3 regions of the Streptomyces mabaensis genome follow, and region 1 is predicted to be linked to each of the others. Evidence: riboswitches for the same ligand, from Rfam matches in the RefSeq annotation. Region 1 holds a riboswitch; each other region holds the start of a gene.
The links. A riboswitch is a leader RNA that binds a small molecule or an ion and turns the genes downstream of it on or off. The one in region 1 is predicted to bind cobalamin.
Positions count from the first base shown of each region.

Region 1 (4,849 bases):
GCGGACTCGTCAACGAAGAGGGCATCAGGCCCGAAGTCATTTTCGCGGCGCTCGTCGGCGCCATCCTGTGGAATCTGCTGACCTGGTTGGTCGGCCTGCCGTCCAGTTCCTCGCACGCCCTGATGGGCGGCCTGGTCGGCGCCACCGTCGCCTCGGTCGGCTTCGGCGGAGTCAACGGCGACGTCGTCGTCACCAAGGTGCTGATCCCCGCGATCGCCGCCCCGCTGGTCGCCGGTGTCGCCGCGATGCTCGCCACCCGGCTCACGTACAAACTGAGCAGCAAGACCAACGAGAAGGCGTCGGCCAAGGGCTACCGCGTCGGCCAGATCAGCTCCGCGGGCCTCGTCTCGCTGGCGCACGGCACCAACGACGCGCAGAAGACCATGGGCATCATCACCCTCGCCCTGGTCGCCGGCGGCGCTCTCGCCCCCGGCTCGAACCCGCCTCTGTGGGTCATCCTCTCGGCCGGTGTCGCGATCGCCCTCGGCACCTACCTCGGTGGCTGGCGCATCATCCGCACCATGGGCAAGGGTCTCACCGACCTCCAGCCGCAGCAGGGCTTCGCCGCCCAGACCAGCGCGGCGAGCGTCATCCTGGCCTCCTCGAACCTCGGCTTCTCCCTCTCCACCACCCACTCGTGCTCCGGCGCGGTGATGGGCTCCGGTCTCGGACGCAAGGGCGGTGTGGTCCGCTGGTCCACCGCGACCCGCATGTTCATCGCCTGGGGCCTGACCCTGCCGGCGGCCGGCCTTGTCGCGGCGGGCGCGGAGCTCGTCACCAGGCAGGGCAACTGGGGTGTCGCCGCCGTCGCGGTCTTCCTCGTCAGCTCCTGCCTCGCGATCTGGCTGGTCTCCCGCCGCCAGGTCGTCGACCACACCAACGTCAACGAGACCGGCGCCGACGGCGAGCCCGCGGGCGTCGTGACCGCCGCGATGGCCGCCGTCACCCCGCCGCCGGCCGGCGTCACCACCGCCACCACCGGCGAACTGAAGGCCACCATCCCCGCCCCGGCGCCCGCGTCCCCCGAACCGCCGCAGCCCGCGACCGTCTGACCAGCTCGACGCGCTCGACGCACTCGACGAGTGAAGGAATCAGCAGTATGAAGATCGACTGGGCAGCTCTCGGCTCCGTCTTCGGAGTCAGCCTCACGGCCACCGTCGCCCTGGTGGGCCTGTTCACCCTCGGCATCGTCGGCCTCTCCAAGCAGGAGTCCGCCACCGCGCAGGGAGGCTCCGCCGGCGCCGCGGCCCTGGCCCGCACCGGCGCGTACGCCTGCTTCGCGCTCTGCGCGGCGGCGGTGGCGTACGGGATCTATCTGATCGTCGTCTGACCCAACCCGGCAGCCGACCGCACCGGCAAGCCGACCGCCCCCGGCGGGTCCCTCACGGACTCCTGCCGGGGGCGTTCGCGTTCCCGCCGGTGTGGGGCTTCGCACACTGTCCCGCCGCAGGTCAACGGCGAGTTGACGGGCGTTCGCGGGGCGTGGTGGACTTCCGGAGCCAAACGGCGGCAGGAGAGGAAGTCCGGTGCGAATCCGGCGCGGTCCCGCCACTGTCACCGGGGAGCACTCCCCCACACCGGAAGTCACGGCCCGTGCGTACGGGCTGGAAGGCCGGGGGAGTTGCCGATCCGGGAGCCAGGAGACTCTCACCGCCGGTCACGTCGAACCAGGGCGCGGACCCTGAGTGAGGACTTTCGCCATGCCGGGCTGCGGTTCAGTTGTCCATGTGAGTACGAGTACGGGGTCCCGCCGAGGTCCTGTCCGGGCGATCTTTGAGGATCAGCCCGCGGCGTCAGATGCGGTGCATCGCAAGGCGGAGGATCGCCCTCGTACTGGATGTACTTGGGCTACTCCGACAACGCGGCGAGGTGCCGTAGCTGGCGCCGCGGGCCCGAGAAGATCGCCCGGACAGGGCCTAGGCGTATCGGCCGGCTGAACCCATGCGTGCCGATCGCGTATGTGCATACGGCGTGACCGCCGGCCTGCTCGGCGACCTCGTCCTCGGCGATCCCCGCCGCGGGCATCCGGTCGCCGCGTTCGGGCGGGCCGCCACCGCCGTCGAGAAGGTCCTGTGGCATGACCACCGCGGGTGGGGCGCGCTGCACGCCGTGGTGTGCGCCGGGGGCGCGGCCGCCGCCGGCGCGCTGGCCGCCCGCGCCGTACGCTCCCGTCCCGCCGCCCATGCCGCGCTGACCGCCGCGGCGACCTGGGCCGTGGTGGGCGGGACGTCGCTGGGCCGCGAGGCCCGGGCCATCGGCGGCGCGCTGGCGGCCGGCGACCTCGACGTCGCCCGGGAACGGCTGCCCCGTCTGTGCGGGCGCGACCCGCAGTCCCTGGACGGCCGTCAGATCGCCCGCGCCGTCGTGGAGTCCGTCGCCGAGAACACCTCCGACGCGGTGGTGGGGGCCCTGGTGTGGGGCGCCGTCGCGGGCGTCCCCGGCCTGCTCGCGTTCCGCGCGGTGAACACCCTGGACGCCATGGTCGGGCACAAGTCACCCCGGTACCTGCGGTACGGCTGGGCCTCGGCCCGGCTCGACGACGTGGCGGGCGGGCCGGGCTCCCGGCTGACCGCGGCCGCCGCCGTACTGGCCGGGCCCGACCGCCGGGGGGCGGTACGGGCCTGGCGGCAGGACGCGGCAAAACACCCGAGCCCCAACGCCGGGCCGGTGGAGGCCTCGTTCGCCGGAGCGCTGGGCGTACGGCTCGGCGGCACCCTCTCGTACGCCGGCCGCGTCGAACACCGGCCGGTGCTGAACGCCGGTGGCCGGCCGGTCGAGGTGGCCGACATCGACCGCGCCGTGAAGCTGTCGCGCGTGGTCACCGGGGTGGCCCTGGGGGTGTGCGTCGCGGGCCGGCTCGTCGCCGGCCGGCTGATCGCTGGACGGAGGAGGACCGCATGAACCGCACGCGCGGGGGTGGACTGCTGGTCGCCGGCACTACGTCGGACGCCGGCAAGAGCGTTGTCACGGCCGGGATCTGCCGGTGGCTGGTACGCACCGGGGTGAAGGTCGCGCCCTTCAAGGCGCAGAACATGTCGCTGAACTCGTTCGTCACGCGCGAGGGCGCGGAGATCGGGCGGGCCCAGGCGATGCAGGCCCAGGCGGCACGGGTCGAGCCGAGCGCGCTGATGAATCCCGTACTGCTCAAGCCCGGCAGCGACCGCAGCAGCCAGGTGGTGCTGATGGGGAAGCCGGTGGGTGAGATGAGCGCGCGTGGGTTCTTCGGGGGGCCTGGGCCCGCGGCGGAGCCGCAATCAGACGCAGTGTCCCCCGGAAAAACGCTGCATGGCGGCCGGCAGGAGGCACTTCTCGGGACCGTCACGGCGTGCCTGGAGGAACTGCGGGGCACGTATGACGCCGTGATCTGTGAGGGGGCCGGCAGTCCTGCCGAGATCAACCTGCGGCGTACGGACATCGTCAACATGGGCATCGCCCGGGCGGCGGACTTCCCGGTGGTCGTGGTGGGAGACATCGACCGCGGGGGCGTCTTCGCCTCCTTCTTCGGCACGACCGCCTTGTTGAGCGCCGAGGACCAGTCGCTGATCGCGGGCTACCTCGTCAACAAGTTCCGCGGCGATGTGTCACTGCTGGAGCCCGGCCTGGAGATGCTCCGGGGGCTGACCGGACGTCAGACGTACGGTGTGCTGCCGTTCCGGCACGGGCTCGGCATCGACGAGGAGGACGGGCTGCGGGTCTCGCTACGGGGCGCCGTACGCGAGTCCGTCGTCGCCCCGCCGGTCGGCGAGGACGTGCTGCGGGTCGCGGTGTGCGCGGTGCCGCTGATGTCCAACTTCACGGACGTCGACGCGCTGGCCGCCGAGCCCGGCGTCGTCGTGCGGTTCGTGGACCGCGCCGAGGAACTCGCCGACGCCGACCTGGTGGTGGTGCCGGGAACGCGCGGCACCGTCCGGGCGCTGGAGTGGCTGCGGGAGCGCGGTCTCGCGGAGGCGATCGCGCGGCGCGCCGCCGAGGGCCGGCCCGTACTGGGCATCTGCGGCGGCTTCCAGCTGCTCGGCGCACACATCGAGGACGAGGTCGAGTCACGGGCGGGCCACGTCCCGGGGCTCGGACTGCTGCCGGTCCGGGTCCGGTTCGCCGTCGAGAAGACGCTCGCCCGGCCCGTCGGGGAGGCGCTCGGCGAGCCCGTCGAGGGATACGAGATCCACCACGGGGTGGCCGAAGTTCTCGGCGGCACCCCCTTCCTGGACGGCTGCCGGGCCGGCGACGTCTGGGGCACCCACTGGCACGGATCGCTGGAGAGCGACGGCTTCCGGCGCGCGTTCCTGCGGGAGGTGGCCGCCGCCGCGGGACGCCGCTTCGTACCCGCGCCGGACACGTCGTTCGGGACGCTGCGCGAGGAGCAGCTGGACCTGCTGGGCGATCTGATCGAAGAACACGCGGACACGGGTGCGCTGCTGCGGCTGATCGAGTCGGGCGCACCGTCAGGACTTCCCTTCATCGCACCTGGAGCGCCATGAGCACCGTGCTGTTGCTGTCCACCGCCGATACGGACCTGCTGGCGGCCCGGGCCTCCGGCGCGCCGTACCGCATCGGCAACCCGACCCGGATCGACGTCGCGGCCGAGCTGCCCGCGCTGATCGAGGGTTCCTCGGTGGCCGTCGTACGGCTGCTGGGCGGCAAGCGGGCCTGGGAGGACGGTCTCGCCGCGCTGAAGGCGGCCGGGATCCCGACCGTTCTGCTGGGCGGCGAGGCCGTACCGGACGCGGAACTGATGGCCGAGTCGTCGGTGCACGCGGGCGCCGTCGCGGAGGCGCTGCGGTATCTCGTCGAGGGCGGCCCGGCGAACCTGGTCCAGCTGGCCCGGTTCCTGACCGAGGACGTGCTGCTC
Region 1 covers NZ_JBSOPZ010000023.1:66,199-71,047, forward strand. The annotation lists gene ACWV17_RS21200 (anion permease) at 1-1,052, shown strand, start outside; gene ACWV17_RS21205 (hypothetical protein) at 1,100-1,330, shown strand; cobalamin riboswitch at 1,516-1,647, shown strand; gene ACWV17_RS21210 (cobalamin biosynthesis protein) at 1,942-2,901, shown strand; gene ACWV17_RS21215 (cobyric acid synthase) at 2,898-4,478, shown strand; gene cobN (cobaltochelatase subunit CobN) at 4,475-4,849, shown strand, end outside.

Region 2 (4,849 bases), on a different contig from region 1:
GCCGCTCCGCGGCCGGCGGTCGCGGCCGACCTCGCGGGCTCCGCGCCCGCTCCGCGGCGAGGGCCCGGCGCGGCCGGGATGTCGGCTCCCGCCGCCGCTTCGCGGTCACGTGCAGCCGGAACCTCTGGTTCCGCTGCCGCCGCCCGCGGACCAGGCACGGCCGGTGCCGCAGGGACCACTCCTGCCTCGCGGCGCGAGGACCGGTCGGCGGCCGGAGCGGACCCCGCGGGCTCGGCGCCCGCTCCGCGGCGCGGGCCCGGGGCAGCCGCTCCGGGCACGGCCGGGATGTCGGGTTCCGCCACCGCTCCGCGGCTGGCGGCCGGGGCCGTCCCCACGGGCTCCGCGGCCGCTCCAAGGCGCGGGCCCGGGGCTGCCGCTGCGGGCGCAGCCGGAGCGGCAGCTTCCGCCGCCGCTCCGCGGCCGGCGGTCGGGGCCGGCCCCGCGGGCTCTGCGCCCGCTTCGCGGCGCGGCCCCGGCGCGGGCCGGGGGTCGGCTTGCGGCTCGGCGGGGCTTGGGGGTTTCGGCGCCGGGGCGTGGCGCGGGGTGGGGTCTTCGGGGGGTGTCACCTTGGCCTACTTCGCCTGCTCCGGGTGGAGTTGGGACGCCAGTTTCGCTATCGCCGCCGGGGCTCGGACTCCCAGGACCGCGTCCGACAGCGGCAGGACCGCGAAGCGCTTGTTCCTGATGGCCGGGACGTCCGCCAGGACCGGGTCGTTGAGGAGGCGCTGCTTCTTCTGGGCCACCGTGGTCGAGCCGTAGTCGTAGATCACGACGACCTCCGGCTTGCGCGCCACGACGTTCTCCCACGACGCGTCACCGAAGGGCTTGTCGAGGTCGGCGAAGACGTTCGTGCCGCCGGCCCGGGTGATGATCTCGTTGCCGATGCCCTTGCCGCCCGCCGTGAACGCCGTCTTGTCGCCGCTGTCATAGACGAACACCGGGACCGGTGTGATGCCCTTCAGGTCCGCCGCCGTCGCGGCCGTCACCGTCTTCGCCTCGCGGACCCACTCGTCCGCGCGGGCCGCGACGCCGAACGTGCGGCCCACCTCGCGGACCTCCTGGTAGAGGTCGTTCAGGGAGGTGCTGCCCGGGGTGCAGTTCTCCACGTTCAGGCGGGTGGCGATGCCGCTCTTGCCCAGGGCCTCGCGGCTGCGGCCCTCGTTCGCCGCGAAGGCGCTCGCGTAACCGCCGTAGACGAAGTCGGGGTTGGCCGCGAGGAGCTTCTCGTACGACGGGTACTCCTTGGCCAGCACCGGGGTGGCCCGGTACTCCCGCTCGTACTCCGGGAGCACCTTGTCGTCGAGGTACGCGGTCCCGGCCAGGGACTTGGCGAGGCCCAGTTCCAGCATCACCTCGGTGACGTGCTGGTTCATGGTGACGGCCCGCTTCGGCGGGGCCTTGAACGTCGTGGTCGTACCGCAGTTGGTGACCGTGTACGGGAAGCCGGCGGCCTTCGCGGCGGGCTGCCCGCCGGGGCCGGGGCTCGTACCGCAGGCGGTGAGCAGGAGCGGGAGCGGGAGCAGCAGGGCCGCTGTGAGAGCGGTGCGCCGGTGCCAGGACATGGCTGTGCCTCCTCCGGGGGATTTCCGCGTCCCCTGGTCGGTGCTGAAGGCGGCAGGTCAGTTCCTGGCTTCCGGGCCGGCCGGTTCGAACGGGTCGAGGTGGCGGGCGGCCTGGTCACAGTGGCGGGACCGTGCCGGATTCACACCGGCTTCCTGGGTCCTGCCGCCTTGTTGTCGGCGCTCAGTGTGGCAGACGGCCCTTAGGGGGTGTCCAGCCGATCATGCCGGGCTCCCGTCGCCTGGCACGCACATCTGCGGCGTTGGCCGACTCCGGCCATAGCTCCGCTATGGCCGAATCCGGCCGCCTTGCAGCTGCACGCACCAGGCGCCGCTCGCTGATCCGGCCTGATCGGCCGGACACCCCCTCAGTACGTCTCCACCACCTTGACGTCTTCCTCCGTGATCACGCCGTCCACGATGCGGAACGAGCGGAACTGGAAGGGCCCGGCCTCGTCCGTGTCGGCGGTGGACACCAGCACATAGTGGGCGCCCGGCTCGTTGGCGTACGAGATGTCCGTGCGGGACGGGTACGCCTCCGTCGCGGTGTGCGAGTGGTAGACGACCACCGGCTCCTCGTCCCGGTCGTCCATCTCCCGGTAGAGCTTCAGCAGGTCGGCCGAGTCGAACTCGTAGAACGTGGGCGAGCGCGCGGCGTTCAGCATCGGGATGAACCGCTCGGGCCGCCCGGTGCCCGCCGGGCCGGCGACGACGCCGCACGCCTCGTCGGGGTGGTCCTCACGGGCGTGGGCGACGATGGCGTCGTACAGGGCCTGGGTGATGGTGAGCATGAGCACGAGGATAAGCAGACGGCCCCCGGATCTGAGATCCGGAGGCCATCTGGTGAGACGCAGAGGCGTTACTTCGAGACGCTCTCGTATTCCGGCGTGCGCTTCGCGATCTGCGGGTTGCGGCTCTTCAGGACCGCCCAGCCGATGGCCAGGCCGACCGCCCAGACGGCCGCCACGATCAGGGAGACGCGCGCGTCCTTGTCGTACGCGATCATGCCGGTCACGAAGACCAGGAAGACCAGCGCGACCCAGCTGAACTTCGCGCCGCCCGGCGCCGGGAACGAGGAGGCCGGGAGCCGGCCGGCGTCCACCGCGCGGCGGTAGCGGATGTGGCTGACCAGGATCATCATCCAGGTCCAGATGCCGGCGGCGGTGGCCACCGAGACGACGTACACGAAGGCCTTCTCCGGGACGACGTAGTTGAGGATGACGCCGATGCCCATGAGGGCGACGGAGACGGCGATGCCGACGGCCGGGGTCCGGCGCGCGTTGAGCTTGCCGAAGGCCTTGGGCGCCTCGCTGTTGGCGGCGAGGTCGCGCAGCATGCGGCCGGTGGAGTACATGCCCGAGTTGCAGGACGACAGCGCCGCGGTCAGCACCACGAAGTTGACGATGCCGGCGGCGAGCGGGATGCCGATCTTCTCGAAGGCGTGGACGAACGGGCTCTGGCCCGCCGAGAACTCGGTCCACTTGACCACGGCGAGGATGACGAGCAGCGCGCCGACGTAGAAGACGATGATCCGCCAGGGCAGCGTGTTGATGGCCTTGGGGAGCGTCTTCTCCGGGTTCTCGGACTCGCCCGCCGTGACACCGACGAGCTCGACGGCGAGGTAGGCGAACATGACGCCCTGGAGGGTCATCAGGCTGGAGCCGATGCCGTTCGGGAAGATGCCGCCGTGCGCCCAGAGGTTGGAGGCGGCGGCGGTGTCACCCGCGTCGGAGAAGCCGAGCGTGAGGACGCCGAGACCGATCACGATCATGCCGATGATCGCGGTGACCTTGACCATCGAGAACCAGAACTCGACCTCGCCGAAGATCTTGACCGAGATCAGGTTGACGCCGAAGAGCACCACCAGGAAGACCAGGGCGCTGACCCATTGCGGGATTTCGGGGAACCAGAAGTGCATGTAGATGGCCGCTGCGGTCAGCTCGGCCATGCCGGTGACGACCCACATGAGCCAGTAGGTCCAGCCGGTGACGTAGCCGAAGAACGGGCCGAGGAACTCGCGGGCGTACTCCGCGAAAGAGCCCGAGACCGGCCGGTAGAGGAGCAGCTCGCCGAGTGCCCGCATGATGAAGAAGATCACGACGCCCGCGAGGGCGTACATGAGGATGATGCTGGGCCCGGCCTTGGCGATGTTGGCGCCTGCGCCCATGAACAGGCCGACGCCGATGGCGCCGCCGATCGCGATCATCTGGACCTGGCGGCTGCCGAGTCCGCGCTCGTATCCCTCTTCGGGAGTGCCGCCCGCGGCCTCATTGCCGTCGTGATGCTTGTCGACCTGCACTGAGGTCATGGTGGTGCGCCCTTTCTCCATGCCGGTCCGTGCCGTTGTTGGCTACGGATCGGGTCCTCGATCCCCCCGGATGTGGATGGAGTTGCACGCCGGCGATCAGCCGGCCAAGCACCCCTGCGGGACATGGGTGGCGTCCCGTCAGCGGTCGTGAAGATCTATCACGCTCGCCTCGGTGATCCACAGGGTCGGATGTGATGCACACCACAGGAAGAAGCGGACAAAAGTCCTCAGGCGCAGCAAAAGAAGTGATCACGGTAACGTGATCGTTATCCGGATTTGAGCGTCCGTTGAGCGAACAGAAGCCTGCGAAATCAGGACATCAGGGTTTCGACGAGGGTTTCCTGGAGGCCGCCGAGCCAGAGGTACGCCATCACCATCGGCTTGCGCGGATCGTCGTCCGGCAGCCGGTACAGCTCGCCGCTCTCGTCCTCGTCGGTGACCTCCAGCCGGGCGCCGATGGCCAGCCGCAGGTCGTTCAGGGCGCCGAGCCACTGCCGCGATTCACCCTCGGTCAGTTCCAGTACCGCCCCGCCGTCGCCGCCCGCGCTGAGCGCGTCCAGGGTGCGGACCATCGCGAGGGCGTCGTCGCGCTTGCGGGCGCGCAGGTCGTTCTCCGTGAAGCGGCGGAACTCGGCGGAGCGGGCGCGCAGCTCCTCGTCGGCCCACGAGCCGGGCGAGCCTGGCGAGTCGGCCGATCCGGCCGCGTCGGGGCCGGCGTACGCGTCCGGGCCCGCGTACGCGTCGGGGAAGAGGCGGGCCAGCGCCGGGTCGGACGGCGGCTCGCTCGGGCCCTCGGCGAAGAGCGCGGCCAGCGGGTCCTCGCCCTCCGCGGGCGCGTCGCCGGGGCCGATCAGTTCGAGCAGCTGGACGGCCAGGGAGCGCAGGATCGAGATCTCGACCTCGTCGAGGGCCACGGCCGCGCCGCCGCCCTTCAGTGGCACGAAGGTGCCGGGGTGTGCCGCCATCAGCCGCGGTCCTGCGA
Region 2 covers NZ_JBSOPZ010000018.1:122,002-126,850, reverse strand. The annotation lists gene ACWV17_RS18185 (ABC transporter substrate-binding protein) at 573-1,562, opposite strand; cobalamin riboswitch at 1,601-1,741, opposite strand; gene ACWV17_RS18180 (Mov34/MPN/PAD-1 family protein) at 1,928-2,350, opposite strand; gene ACWV17_RS18175 (amino acid permease) at 2,419-3,867, opposite strand; gene ACWV17_RS18170 (DUF2017 domain-containing protein) at 4,179-4,832, opposite strand; gene clpS (ATP-dependent Clp protease adapter ClpS) at 4,832-4,849, opposite strand, start outside.
Region 2: linked by a shared signal. The riboswitch ahead of ACWV17_RS18185 (ABC transporter substrate-binding protein) and the one ahead of ACWV17_RS21210 (cobalamin biosynthesis protein) in region 1 are both predicted to bind cobalamin.

Region 3 (4,849 bases), on a different contig from region 1:
TACGGTCATGACGTCCGCCCGCGCGCGTCGAAGTCCTTCATCCTGTCGAGGACCTGATCGGCCGTCGGGTTGAACATCTCGTCCACGATCCGGCCGTCCGCGAGATACAGCACCCGGTCCGCGTACGAGGCCGCCACCGGGTCGTGCGTGACCATCACGATGGTCTGCCCCAGCTCGTCGACCGACTTCCGCAGGAAGCCGAGCACTTCGGCGCCCGCCCGGGAGTCGAGGTTTCCGGTCGGCTCGTCACCGAAGATGATCTCGGGCCGCGCCGCCAGCGCACGGGCGACCGCCACCCGCTGCTGCTGACCGCCGGACAGCTGCGTCGGCCGGTGCTTCAGCCGCCCGGCGAGACCGACGGTCTCCACCACCCGGTTCAGCCACTGGGCGTCGGGCTTGCGGCCCGCGATGTCCATCGGCAGCGTGATGTTCTCCAGCGCGTTGAGCGTCGGCAGCAGGTTGAACGCCTGGAAGATGAAGCCGATCCGGTCCCGGCGCAGCTGCGTGAGCTTCTTGTCCTTGAGCTTGGTGATCTCGGTGTCGTCGACGTAGATCTCGCCCGAGGTCACGGTGTCGAGGCCGGCGAGGCAGTGCATCAGGGTCGACTTGCCCGAACCCGACGGCCCCATGATCGCGGTGAACCGCCCCCGCGCGATGTCCACATCGACATGGTCGAGCGCGACGACCCGCGTCTCCCCCGACCCGTACGCCTTGACGACCTGCCGCGCCCGCGCGGCTACGGCCGTAGGCCCTCCAGTGCCCTCGTGCCTGGGAATGGTCACAGCCGTAGTCACGGTAAATCTCCTCGGTCGACGTCGTGGTGCGTGCCTGGAACAACTGGGTCGAGTCTGGTCGGCACAGGGGTACGGGCGCGCTGGTGCGCATCTCCGTATCCACCCGGGGGTTAGCCCCACCCACCGGGTGAGGCGGCCCGTAAGAACCAGTTAAGAACCGGTCCGCGGCCATCTCCTCCTCCACCGGTACGAACGGCCCCTGGCCCGAAGGGCGGAGGTCCCCCTAGGGGGAGTACGCCGTCGGGCGGAGTCCGTCTCGGGGACCCCCGCCCCCTCCCGCGGCCCGGCCCGGGAATGAGAGGGTGTCCCAGGAAAATAGATGCACGGTGAAAGGATTCGGGTGAGCGGCAGCAGCGGCGGCGGTACGGAAGCCCTGCCCGGCACCCGGTCCGCCCCGGAGTCCGCCCGCCGGCGCAGGCCGGTCGTCGCGGCGCTGATGCTCGGTATGGCGCTCGCCGCCCTCGACGGCACGATCGTGTCCACCGCCGTCCCCCAGATCGTCGGCGACCTCGGCGGGTTCGCGGTCTTCTCCTGGCTCTTCTCCGGCTACCTCCTCGCCGTCACCGTCACCCTCCCCGTGTACGGCAAGCTCTCCGACACCTTCGGCCGCAAGCCGGTCCTCATCGCCGGCATCGCCCTCTTCCTCGTCGGGTCGGTCCTGTGCGCGGTGGCCTGGAACATGGCGGCCCTGATCGCCTTCCGGGTGGTCCAGGGACTCGGCGGCGGCGCGATCCAGGGCACGGTCCAGACGATCGCCGCCGACCTCTACCCCCTCAAGGAACGCCCCAGGATCCAGGCCCGGCTCTCCACCGTCTGGGCCGTCTCCGCGGTGGCCGGACCGGCGGTCGGCGGGCTCCTCGCCGCGTACGCCCACTGGCGCTGGATCTTCCTGATCAACCTGCCGATCGGGGCGTTGGCGATGTGGCTGATCGCCCGTCACCTCAAGGAGACCGCCCGTACGGCTCCGGCCGCCCGCCCCCGGATCGACTGGGCCGGCGCACTGACCGTCTTCGCCTGCGGCGGCCTGCTGCTGACCGCCCTGGTCCAGGGCGGCGTCGCCTGGCCCTGGCTGTCCGCGCCCTCGCTCACCCTGCTCGCCGGGGCGGCGGTCCTCGCGGCGCTGGCCGTCGTCGTCGAGCGCCGGGCCGCGGATCCGGTCATCCCCGGCTGGGTCTGGCGCCGCCGCACCATCGCCGCCGTCAACCTGGCCCTCGGCGCGCTGGGGCTGCTGATGGTCGCGCCGACCGTCTTCCTGCCCACGTACGCGCAGTCGGTCCTGGGCCTCGGCCCGATCGGCGCGGGCTTCGTCCTTTCGATCATGACCCTGAGCTGGCCCATCTCCGCCGCGCTCAGCCAGCACGTCTACACCCGCATCGGCTTCCGCAACACCGCGGTCATCGGCATCTCACTCGCCGCCGTGATCCTCCTCGCCTTCCCCCTCCTGCCCTACCCGGGCTCCCCCTGGCAGCCCGCCCTGATCATGCTGCTGCTCGGCGCCGCCCTCGGCCTCTTCCAACTGCCGCTCATCGTCGGCGTCCAGTCGACGGTGGGCTGGTCGGAACGCGGCACCACCACCGCATCCGTACTCTTCTGCCGCCAGGTCGGCCAGAGCGTGGGCGCCGCGCTGTTCGGCGCCGTCGCCAACGCCACCCTCACCGCCCGCCTGCCGGACGCCGACCTCGACGGCGTCGCGCACGCCCTGGAACACCCCGCCTCCCTCACCGCGGAAGCGGCGGACCAGCTGCGCCGGGCGGTCGACACGGCGGTGGACCACGTCTACCTGGGCGCGGCGGCAGCGGCGGTACTGGCCCTGCTGGCCCTCCTGCTGATCGCGCCCCGCCGCTTCCCGGTCATCACGGAGGACTGACCCGACTGTTAGTCAGCCACCCTGCGCATGACCGACGTCGCCGAACCACGCCCCTGCGCGTCCCCCCATGTGGTGGGGGGCACAGCCGAAGGGCTGGCGCGGTCATGTGCGTTCTGGGATGCTTCCGTCCGACAAGCGACGGCGGAACGAGGAAGCCGGTGAGATTCCGGCACGGTACCGCCACTGTGTAGGGGGAGCGACTCCGCCGAAGCCACCGCCCCGTCGGGGTGGGAAGGCCGGAGAAGCGTCGATCCCGAGTCAGGAGACTCACGCCGTCGCACCTCGCCATACCGGGGCGGATTTCCCCGAGAGAGGACGGTGGCACTCGTGTGCCCGCGTGCTTGTGTGAAGTTTCCACTCCCGGCTGCCCGTATGAGATGGACGCGACGGCTTGTCGCTCGGACCCTGCCGTCGGAGCGCTGAAGGGCCTCCCGGCGACGCTCGGCGTCCCACCCTCTCGCTGACTGTGCGACCGCCCCTCGGTCGTTCCCTTTCCCACGCACCCGGAAGACCGGTGCGCTTCGACGCATGCCCAGGAGCCCTCGTGTCCGTACGACCAGTCCCGCCTCTTCGACGCCCTGCCGGCATTACGGCGCTGATCGCCGCTCTGAGTTTCACCCTCGCCGCGTGCGCCGACGGCGACTCCGCCCGGCCGGCGGATTCCCGGGCCTCGGGGTCCGCGGCCGGCTGCATCTCCGACTTCGATCCGGCCGAGGACTACTTCCCCGTGAAGTCCACGGTGGAGCACGCGAAGAACTTCACCTTGCGGTACGAGAAGAGCTACCAGGTCCTCACGGTCAAGGAGCCCTACCCCAAGGGCAAGCCCGAGTCGTACGTCCTGGTCAAGTGCGGGGCCCCCAAGCCGAAGCTGTCCGGCGACCTGGCCAAGGCCCAGCAGATCACCACTCCGGTCAAGAGCCTGTACTCCGCCTCGACCACGCACCTGCCGCTGCTGACCGAGACCGGCACGCTGAATGTCCTGACCGGTGTGGCAAGCGGCGCGTTCGTCAGCTCCGCCGAGGTCCGTGAGCGGGTGACGTCGGGCAAGGTCGCCGAGTACGCCAAGGACAACACCCTGAACGCCGAGCAGGTCATCGGCGCCAGGCCCGATGTCCTGATGACCCAGGGGACCGACGACCCGCAGTACCCGAAGCTGCGGCAGGCGGGCATCGCCGTCGTCGCCAACGCCGAGTGGCTGGAGCCCAGCCCGCTCGGCCGCGCCGAGTGGGTCAAGGCCATGGCCGCACTCACCGGAGCCGAGAAGCGCGCGGGCGAGGTGTTCGACACCGTCGAGAGCGACTACGGCAAGGTCGCCGCCAAGGCCGCGAAGTCCGTCTCGGCGGGCAAGCCCGTCAAGGTGCTGCCGGGCACGATGTACCAGGGCACGTGGAGCATGGCCTCCGGCGGCAGCTACGTCGGGAAGCTGATCAATGATGCCGGTGGCACCTACCCGTGGGCGGGCGACAAGGGCACAGGCAACCTTCAGTTGAACTTCGAGGCCGTGTACGCCAAGGGCGGCGACGCGCCGACGTGGCTGGTCGGCGAGCAGTGGAAGTCGACTGCCGACGCGGTCAAGGCGGACCGTCGCTACGCCAAGCTGAACGCTGTGAACGCGGGTGAGGTCTGGACGAACACCAAGGCGCTGGGTCCCGGCGGCGGCAACGACTTCTACGAGCGCGGCGTCCTGCGTCCGGACCTCGTCCTCGCCGACCTGTTCGCCCTCCTGCACCCGGACCAGGCCGCGGGCCACACCTTCACCTTCTACACCAAGGTGCCGCGCGCGTGACCACGCGGACAGCCGTGACGCCTGCCCCGGCCCCGGCCCCGGCCCCGGCAAGCCCGGTGCCCGGGCGTCGGCGTCTCCTGGTCGTCTCCGGGCTGGCCGTCGGCACGGCAGTTCTGTTCGTGCTGACGGTCGCCGTCGGCTCCTACCAGGTGCCTGTCGGGGAGGTGGTGCGTGTGCTGTTCGGCAGTGCGGGGGCCGACCCGCGGTGGGCCGTCATCGTCGAGGAGGTGCGGCTGCCGCGTGCGCTGACGGCCACCGCTGTGGGCGCTGCCCTCGCCGTGGCCGGCGTGCAGATGCAGACGCTGTTCCGCAACGCGCTGGCCGATCCGTTCTCACTCGGGGTGAGTTCGGGGGCAAGCATGGGGGTGGCGGCCGTGGTGGTCAGTACGGGCGGTGTGGCCG
Region 3 covers NZ_JBSOPZ010000006.1:137,050-141,898, forward strand. The annotation lists gene ACWV17_RS07530 (ABC transporter permease) at 1-9, opposite strand, end outside; gene ACWV17_RS07535 (ABC transporter ATP-binding protein) at 6-794, opposite strand; gene ACWV17_RS07540 (MDR family MFS transporter) at 1,114-2,661, shown strand; cobalamin riboswitch at 2,764-2,952, shown strand; gene ACWV17_RS07545 (ABC transporter substrate-binding protein) at 3,206-4,447, shown strand; gene ACWV17_RS07550 (FecCD family ABC transporter permease) at 4,444-4,849, shown strand, end outside.
Region 3: linked by a shared signal. The riboswitch ahead of ACWV17_RS07545 (ABC transporter substrate-binding protein) and the one ahead of ACWV17_RS21210 (cobalamin biosynthesis protein) in region 1 are both predicted to bind cobalamin.